DNA from 3 places in the Clostridium sp. 001 genome. Region 1 is predicted to be linked to each of the others. Evidence: riboswitches for the same ligand, from Rfam matches in the RefSeq annotation. Region 1 holds a riboswitch; each other region holds the start of a gene.
The links. Region 1 has a riboswitch for FMN ahead of B5S50_RS12565 (ECF transporter S component). Riboswitches for the same ligand answer to the same signal wherever they lie in the genome.
Positions count from the first base shown of each region.

Region 2: linked by a shared signal. The riboswitch ahead of B5S50_RS18890 (FGGY-family carbohydrate kinase) and the one ahead of B5S50_RS12565 (ECF transporter S component) in region 1 are both predicted to bind FMN.
Region 3: linked by a shared signal. The riboswitch ahead of ribD (bifunctional diaminohydroxyphosphoribosylaminopyrimidine deaminase/5-amino-6-(5-phosphoribosylamino)uracil reductase RibD) and the one ahead of B5S50_RS12565 (ECF transporter S component) in region 1 are both predicted to bind FMN.

Region 1 covers NZ_CP020473.1:2,659,316-2,662,600, forward strand. Annotated here, with positions in the region: gene B5S50_RS12560 (Tex family protein) at 1-1,385, shown strand, start outside; FMN riboswitch at 1,730-1,846, shown strand; gene B5S50_RS12565 (ECF transporter S component) at 1,934-2,560, shown strand; gene B5S50_RS12570 (hypothetical protein) at 2,669-3,285, shown strand, end outside.
Region 2 covers NZ_CP020473.1:4,039,190-4,042,474, forward strand. Annotated here, with positions in the region: gene B5S50_RS18880 (YsnF/AvaK domain-containing protein) at 1-431, opposite strand, end outside; gene B5S50_RS18885 (YitT family protein) at 807-1,439, shown strand; FMN riboswitch at 1,503-1,616, shown strand; gene B5S50_RS18890 (FGGY-family carbohydrate kinase) at 1,776-3,285, shown strand, end outside.
Region 3 covers NZ_CP020473.1:199,309-202,593, forward strand. Annotated here, with positions in the region: gene B5S50_RS00960 (riboflavin synthase) at 1-608, opposite strand, end outside; gene ribD (bifunctional diaminohydroxyphosphoribosylaminopyrimidine deaminase/5-amino-6-(5-phosphoribosylamino)uracil reductase RibD) at 624-1,742, opposite strand; FMN riboswitch at 1,915-2,030, opposite strand; gene B5S50_RS00970 (methyl-accepting chemotaxis protein) at 2,118-3,285, opposite strand, start outside.

The sequences.
Region 1 (3,285 bases):
TAGAAAAAAGTGTAGAGGATTCGTTAAAGAGACTAATTTACCCGTCTATTGAAAGAGAAATAAGATCACAACTTACAGATATGGGAGAAGAAGGTGCTATAAAAATATTTAAAGCCAATTTGAAGGCACTTTTGATGCAATCACCTATAAAGGGAAAAAATGTACTTGGCTATGACCCTGGTTTTAGAAATGGATGTAAAATTGCAGTATTGGACGATACAGGTAAATTATTAGATACCGCAATAGTATATGCTACTGCACCTCAAAATGATGTGGAAGGATCTATAAAGAAACTAAAAGAGCTAGTATATAAATACGATGTAAATGTTGTATCCCTTGGAAACGGAACTGCTAGCAGGGAATCTGAAGAACTGATTGGAAAACTTATAAAAGAAGTTAAAGAAGAGAAAGGAAAAGACCTGTATTATGTAATTGTATCTGAAGCAGGAGCCTCAATTTATTCTGCATCAGAACTTGCAGCAAAGGAATACCCAGATATAAATGTATCTTTGAGGGGAGCTATATCTATAGGCAGGAGACTTCAAGATCCTTTAGCAGAGCTTGTTAAAATAGACCCTAAATCCATAGGGGTAGGACAGTACCAGCATGATGTTGCACCAAAGAAATTGGATGAATCTTTAAAGGGAATTGTAGAAGATTGTGTAAATAGTGTAGGTGTAGATCTAAATATAGCAACGCCTTCTCTTCTATCATATATATCTGGAATAAATACTGCTATAGCATCAAACATTGTAGCTTATAGAGAAGAAAATGGTAAATTTAAAAACAGAAAAGAGCTTTTAAAGGTTAAAAGATTGGGAGCCAAGGCTTTTGAACAGTGTGCAGGATTTCTAAGGGTAATGGAAAGCGGTGAGCCCCTTGACAATACTTCTGTTCATCCTGAATCTTATGATGCAGCAAAAGGGCTTTTGGAAACCATTGGATATAATATGGAAGATTTAAAAAATGGAGAACTTTCAGGTATAGATAATAGAGTTGATAAAATAGGCATAGATGTTCTTTCAAAAAAGCTTAATGTAGGTGAGCCAACTCTGAAAGATATAATAAAAGAGATAAAAAAGCCGGGAAGAGACCCAAGGGAAGAACTTCCCAAACCTATACTTAAGACTGGAATAATAGACATTAATCAATTAAAACCGGGAATGGTACTTACAGGTACAGTTAGAAATGTAGCAGATTTTGGAGCTTTTGTAGATATTGGAGTTCATCAGGATGGACTTATTCATATAAGTCAGTTGTCAGATAAATTTGTGAAGCATCCACTTGATATAGTTCAGGTAGGAGATATAGTTCAGGTAACTGTACTTGAAGTAGATGAAAAGAGAAAGAGAATATCACTTAGTATGAAATCAAGTGATTCTTAGGTTCAGGTGGAGTTTGCTTATAAGGAATACCTTTTCTCCATCTGAACCTTATTAACAGTATGCTTAGTGTCTTTAGCACTTAGAATACGTTATCCTTTAGGGGAAGAGCTTATCCAGGCGCGTAGCAGTGCTTATACCTCACTTTGAAGAAAAGCAGATATCCCAAATCTTTGATTTGGTGATAGTTGCTTTCGCTGCGTGCGATGGGGGTGTTAGCAATGGTAGCGATCGGACAAAGAGAGGCTATAGGACTATTGGATCAGGTAATCATTGGATAAAAGTTATTTTAAGAATATGTTGAAATGTGCTGGTAAAAGTATTATAATAAATTTGAAAATTTAAAATATAATCTTCAGGGCGGGGTGTAATTCCCCACCGGCGGTATAGCCCGCGAGCCATAATTGGTATGATTCGGTGAGATTCCGAGGCCGACAGTAGAGTCTGGATGAAAGAAGGTAAAATGCAGCGTTTATTAGCCCTGATATTTTATCAGGGCTTTTTTACTTACCTTAGAAGGTTATACACAATATTTTAGGGGGATGTTAGATATGAGAGGCAATAAGTTAAACAGACTAGTAAAGATATCATTGTTAGGTGTAATTGGATTTTTACTTATGTTCATAGAAGTTGTAATTCCTGTGTTCCCATCGTTTTTGCAGATTGATATAAGTGACTTACCGGCTTTAATAGGTACTTTTGCACTTGGACCTGGAGCTGGAGTTGCCATAGAGCTTTTAAAGAATATACTTCATGGAATATTTGATGGGAAAACAGCATTTATAGGAGAGTTTGCAAATTTTGCAGTGGGTTCAGTTTTAGTGTTTACAGCAGGATATTTATATAACAGACATAAAACTAAAAAGACAGCAGCAATTAGTCTTGGGGCGGCAACTATTGCTATGTCAGTATCTGCTGCAGTGTTAAATTACTTTGTATTACTTCCACTTTATGAAAAAGTACTTAATTTCCCTATAAGCGCAATGGTAGCAGCAGCAGGAAAAGTAAATGGAAGTATAACAGATATAAATACCTTGATATTATTTGCTATTGTACCTTTTAATTTATTAAAAGGAGTATTACTTACAGCACTTACACTAGTTTTGTATAAGAGTGTATCACCGGTATTGAAACAAGAGCAGAGTAAAAGTAGAGGTTTGGCAGAACATAATAATTAAAAGAAAATCTGGGTTTATCCCAGATTTTTTTATTTTATCTTTATGAAAAAACATTTTTGTACGATAATTTATACATAACTTAAAAAGAGAATAAATTTATAAAGGGTGATGAATTTGCCAGGTATATGGAATATAAACAGTAGTTATAATGTAGATAACAAGCGTATATCTACTAAATTATCTTTTGAAGTAGGTGAAAGATTTTCTGCTAGGATTTTAGATCTAAAAAAGTCTACAGGAGAAATACTTTTAAAACTTTTAGATGGATGGCAATTTTCTGCAGAGATAGAAAACCCAGTAGATTTTTTGCCAAATAAGCTTGTAAGATTAGAAGTACAAGGGTTCGAAAATGGAAAGCTTAAATTAAAAATTGTGAACTCACAAGATGGAGAACAAAGCGGAGGCAAAGATTCTATAGATAGTTTTATTAGAGAGTCCGGTGATCTTAATTTAAGCAGTGATGACTACCAGCTTGTAAAAAGCATGCTTAAGCACGGAATACCACTTACCAAAAGCAATATTTCTAATATAAAAACTACCCTGGATTTTATAGACAAAATAAAAAATGATCCTAATGAAGAGAATGAGTTTATAGATAAATATTTAGATAGTAGAGGCATATCCCCTGAAAGCACAGAAGGTAAATTTACCACCAGTACATTAAAAAATTTTTTTACTCAACTAAAACAGATAAGTGGTGATGATTTGCTTACTTTCCTGGAAAA
Region 2 (3,285 bases), 1.4 Mb from region 1:
CTGTCAACTACATTAGGATCGCCAATTTTATTTACTTTAACTTCTTCTCGTTTAAGAGTTTCATCTATATGCTCTGTATTTTCTATGGCACGCTTATGAGCTGAAACTTCTCCTGATACCACTGTGTGCTTATTTACATCAACTTTTTCTTCACTGACAGGAATTTTAATACTTTCCTCATCAGTTATAGGAGAATCGGAGGCTTCATTGTCTAGATTTCTTCTTTCAATTACGACTTCTTCACGTGTTACAGGGACATCTACACTTTTTTTCTCTTCTATGATTTCTTTGCTAAGCTCTACTTCACCTTTTTGAACTTTATTTTTAGTAATGTCAAGTTCTTCCTTACGGAGACGAAGTTTTGCTTCATCCTCGTCAGTATCTCTTTTATTATCATCATTGTTTCCCCAAAATCCATTTAATATACTCATATATAGACACCTCCTTAAATAATGACCATTTATATATTGCCCTTTGCAAAGTATATTATCCTGTCTGAATGTTGGAAATATGTTAAAGAAAAGGTTCGAGAGTAATTAAAAGTGTCATAGATTTTCATAAAATTTTTACTAAGACTTATGTACAAAATATTTAAATGAACTTTATTATTGTAAGAATATGTATCCATATAAGTTGATTTTTAATTTATAAAGTTTATATAATAGTATTGTTACTATTTATATACAATATACGAAGGAAGTGAAAAAAGTAAATAAACAGTAGCTAAAATTTATAATTTCTACTAAATAGAGTGGTTAAATTTAAAAATGTAAATTTATAGCAAAATTAAGAATCGAGGAATGCATATGAAAAAATTTTATCGAGGAATGATGTACTGTATCGGACTTGTGATACTTGCATTAGGAATTATTTTGAATACAAAAACAGGTCTCGGAGTATCACCTATAATTTCCATACCATATTCTATCTCAAAAATTTGGAATATAAACTTGGGAAATGCAACTATGTGTATTTACATACTGTGTGTAGCTGGACAAGCAGCCCTGCGTGGAAAGGAATTTCGTCCATTTGACTTACTACAGGTTCCCATGAGTATTGTATTTAGCCGTATAATTAATATTTTTAATGATATAATAGTTATAAATTGTGATAACTTAATAATGAATTTGCTTTTGCTTGCAGCAGCAATTATGCTCACTGGAATTGGAGCATATATTACAGTTCAAATGAAGATTGTTCCAAATGCTGCAGATGGTTTTACACAGGCATTAGCAGAGCGAACTAAGAAAGGACTTGGACTGGCAAAAAATATAACAGATATATCAAGTGTTATAATCACTGTAGTTATTGGTTTGGTGTGTGCTGGAAAAATTGTTGGAATTGGCGTTGGAACTTTAGTGGCAGTTATCGGTGTTGGACGAGCTATTGCCTTAACTAATATGTTATTTGGAAAGAAAATGATTGCACTTGTAGATTAAGAAAATCATATGAGCATTGACAGAGAAAAAGCACAATGATATATTAATGGTAAAGTTATATAGAATATCCTTCGGGGTTGGGTGAAATTCCCTATCGGCGGTACAGCCCGCGAGCCATATGGCAGATTCGGTTAGATTCCGAAGCCGACAGTATAGTCTGGATGAAAGAAGGTGGATAAACAAGATGGACATGTTTATTATGTTTACAATCCCCTAGGAGAACCTAGGGGTTATTTTATTTTGCTTAAAATTAAACGTTAGATAGTATGATAAAGAAAAGAGGCGAATTTTAGGGGGAGGTTGCAATTTCTATGTATCTCTCACTAAATATATAAAATGGAACATTATTATCTTGCTTTTGATGCAGGAACTCAAAGTGTAAAGGTTGCTGTATATGATAAAAATATGAAGTGTGTAGCAAAATCGTCAAATAAGACAACTTTAAAATATCCTCATCCAGGATGGGTTGATATGGACGCAGATGAATATCTTTTACTTACAAAGCTTGGCATGAAGCAGTGCGTAGAACAGTTAAAAAAACAAGAAATTGATCCTAGCTTAATTAAAGCAATTATGGGGGATGGAATTATTTGTGGAATTGTGGGTATAGATGAAAGTGGAAAGGCAATTACACCTTACATAAACTATTTGGATTCAAGAACACAGAGTGATGCTGAAGTCCTTAAGAAATTGAATCTTGATATTTGGGGAAAGGAAACAGGAAATGCTGATCCAAACTGTATGTTTCCAGCACTGCATGCAAGATGGATCTTAGCAAATAATAAAGAATTTCAAAAAAGAGGCAAAAAATTTGTCCATAATGCTCCCTATATTTTGATGAATCTTGCAGGTTTAGAGAGTGAGGATGCTTTTGTTGATTGGGGAACTATGTCGGGATGGGGCCTTGGATATTGTGTATATGAAAAGGAATGGTCTGATAAACAGCTTGATATATTAGGGATAGCTAAAAGCTATATGCCTAAGATTGTAAGGCCCTGGAATATTATTGGTACGTTATCGGAAAGTGCGGCAAAGGAAACGGGATGTCCTCATGGCATACCAATTTGTGCTGGTGCAGGTGATACAATGCAGTCCATGCTGGGAAGTGGAATTCTTGAAGCAAATAAGGCTGTAGATGTTGCAGGAACTTGTGCCATGTTCTGTGTCTCTACAAATGGGATTATTCCAGAGCTTAGTCAAAGAGGAAGTGAATTGATTTTTAACAGCGGTACTTTAGAAAATACATATTTTTACTGGGGATTTGTTAGAACTGGAGGTCTGGCACTGCGTTGGTTTAAGGATAACATTTGTCAAAAATCTGATGATGATAGCTATTATAAACTGCTTAGCAGAGGAGCGGAAAAGGTTGTACCGGGATGCAATGGTGTGATTTTCTTACCATATTTAACTGGTGGATATGGTCAATTTTCAAAGATAAAAGGCTGTTTTTTCAACATGACCTTGGATACAGATCAATTTGTTTTATGGAGGTCTGTTTTGGAGGCCATTGCTTATGATTATATGGAAATTACAAATGATTATAGAAATGCTGGTATCAAAATAGACAGAATTACCGTTACCGAGGGTGGAAGTAGAGATGATTTGTGGAATCAAATTAAAGCAGACATTATGCAAAGTGAAACAATTACACTAGAAGTCTCAGGAGGTGCTGTACTTACAGATTGTATTATTGGTGCATACGCAGCAGGTGATATAGAGGACTTAAAGAAGGCGCTTGTCAGCAATCTAAAAATTATCAATAAATATAGTCCAAATGCCAACAATTCAAATATATATAAGGAGCAGTATGCAATTAGAAAAAGTGTATTAAATGGTGTGGTTAGCA
Region 3 (3,285 bases), 2.2 Mb from region 1:
CTTTTTTCTGGCTCTTTTTTTGGATTCAAAACCATTTTTTCTACATATTTTCCTATTAAATCACACTCTATATTTACTAAATCCCCTATTTTTTTATAATCTAAAATAGTTTCCATCTTAGTATGGGGTATAAGGGACACACTAAAACAATTTTTATTTAATTCTGCTACAGTAAGGCTCACACCATCTATAGTCACAGAACCTTTTCGTACTATATATCTAAGTAAATCAGAAGACGCCTCTATATCTATCCAGGTTGAGATGTCCTCTTCTCTCACATCTATAATTTTTCCAGTACCATCTATATGTCCACTTACTATATGTCCACCTAATCTATCTCCAAGCCTTAGAGCCCTTTCCAGGTTAACTTTGCTTCCTATTTTTAAATCTTTTAAACTGCTCATTCTCAAGGTTTCAGCCATAATATCTACAGTAAAAGAATCCTTTTTTAAATCAACTACAGTAACACAAGTTCCATTTACAGCAATGCTGTCTCCCAGTTTAACTCCATCTAGTAAATTTCCTACTTTTATGGACACTTTTGAAGAATTTCTTCTCTTTGATACTTTTAATATTTCTCCTATTTCTTCTACCAGACCAGTAAACAAGTTTATCCCTTCTTTCTAATTTTCAGCATTCATTACATAGGCTTGTATCATAATATCCTCTCCCACATTTTCTGCGCATATATCTCTTAATTTTATACTGTCTGAGAGGTTTTCAATTCCATATCCTTCAACTGAAGTTTTAGCATTCTTACCTCCAAGTATTTTAGGTGCAATAAAATAAATAACTTTATTTACAATTCCAGACTTAAGTGCAGAAAAATTAAGTTCTGCGCCTCCCTCAATAAGTACACTATCTATACCCATTTCTCCAAGTTCTTTAGTTAAATATTTTAAATCCACCCTTCCTTCTTTATTTTCTGGACAGACAACTATATTTACTCCCATAGATTTTAAAGACTCTGCCTTGTCCTTATCAAACTTTTCTGTACATGCTATTATTATTTCCCTTTCATGAGAGGTTTTAAAAATTTGAGATTCAACAGGTACTCTCAGCTTTGAGTCTACAATTACAGCCTTAGGACTTTTGCACTTTTCTTCAAGCCTTGTAGTTAAAAGAGGGTCATCTAAAATCATAGTACCTACTCCAACCATAATTGCCATAACTCTATTTCGCATCTGGTGAACTTTTAACCTTGATTTTTCACCTGTTATCCATTTGGATTCACCACTAACTGTAGCTATTTTCCCATCTAAAGTGACTCCCGCTTTTAAAATTACAAAAGGTAACTTTGACTTTATATAATTCATAAATATCTCATTTATTTTTACAGCTTCTCTTTCCATAACCCCGGTAACTACTTCTATATTTTTATCTCTTAAAATTTTTACACCTCTTCCTGATACAAGAGGATTTGGATCTACACTTCCTATTACTACCCTTTTTATTCCAGCTTCTACTATAGCTTTTGCACAAGGCGGAGTTTTTCCATAATGTGAACAAGGTTCTAAAGTTACATACAAATCTGCACCTTTTGCATTATCTCCTGCTTCTCTAAGTGCATATACTTCTGCATGAGGCCCTCCAAAAAACCTATGATAACCTTTTCCTATTATCTTTCCATTTTTAACTATCACAGCTCCCACAAGGGGGTTTGGATTAACAAATCCTTTTCCCAATAAAGCTAGTTTTAAAGCTTCTTTCATATACTTTTCATCTGTATTTTCTTTTTCCATAAGATTCACTTCCATAATTTAAATTATATATTTATTTACTTTTTTATAAAAATATAACATTGCCTATTTATAGAACCCCCACTTTTATTGAAATTTTGCATATAAAAATTCCCTGAAGCAACCTTCAGGGAATAAAATTACAAAACACATAAAAACATAGCTTAAACTATATCTTTACTTTCTTTTATCCAGACTTTACTGTCGGTACTGGAATCAAACCAGTTCATGCTATAAAAGCTCGCGGACTATACCGCCGATCGGGAATTTCACCCTGCCCCGAAAGTTTAACTTTATTAAGTTTTATTATGCTTTCAATATATACCTATTTTTTTCTATTGTCAATGGTAATTTTACAATTTTTTATGTTTTTTATTCTTACTCTCCTAAATCAATTCCATGATATTTCTTTTTTGCTTCCATATCTTTTAACATATTAAGTACTTCTGAATTTATATTTCCCACTTTATCATAACTAGAATTTTCTCTTCTTATTTTAAATTTCTTAACTTGTTCCAGCATAATATCCGCCTGACTTGAAAGTTCTTCACTTGCTGCTGCACTTTCTTCAGATGTAGCACAATTTTCTTGAATCACCTGGGATACCTCCATTATTCCGCTGTTAATCTGCTCTGCACCGGTCGCCTGTTCATTAGAAGCTACTGCTATGCTTTCTACAAAATCTGCTACTTTTGCAACTCCTTCTACAATTTCACCAAGAGCTTCGGCCGTTTTATTTGCAATTTTAGTACCTGTGTCCACCTTTTTAATGGAATCTTCTATTAATGCAGTAGTTTCTTTTGCAGCATCCCGTGACTTTGCAGCTAAATTTCTTACTTCTTCAGCAACTACTGCAAAACCTTTACCATACCTGCCTGCCCTCGCAGCTTCAACAGCAGCGTTTAGAGCCAGAATATTTGTCTGAAAAGCAATATCATCTATAGCCTTTATAACCTTAGATATATTACCTGAAGCTGAATTTATATCATCCATACTTTTAAGCATTTCATCCATATGTGAATTTCCCTTAACTGCATTATCTTTCACCTGTTCAGTCAATTCATTTGCCTTACCTGCATTACCCGCATTAAGCCTTATTTGTGAAGAAATCTCTTCTACAGAAGCCGTCAATTCCTCTACAGAACTTGCTTGTTCCGTAGATCCTTGAGAAAGAGCTATACCCGAATCTGATACCTGTTTTGCACTGACAGCCACCTGGTTTGCCGCAGCTTGAATATTTGTTACAACTTCATTTAAATTATCATTCATCTTTTTAAATGACCTGGCAAGTATTCCTATTTCATCTTTTCTACTAGTATCTATATTTACATTTAGATCTCCATCTGCAACTTTATCTGTAGAAATCATAAGCTCCCTAATTGGTCTTATTATAGATAGTGAAATAATTGTTCCTAGTAATGCAGCAGCAATCACTCCTATAATTATAAAAATTAAAATAAGTTTTCCACTTGCACTTGCTGTTTTATTATTGCTTACCGATAAGTTTCTTCCATTAGTCTCCTCTAAATTTATAATCTTTTTTAAA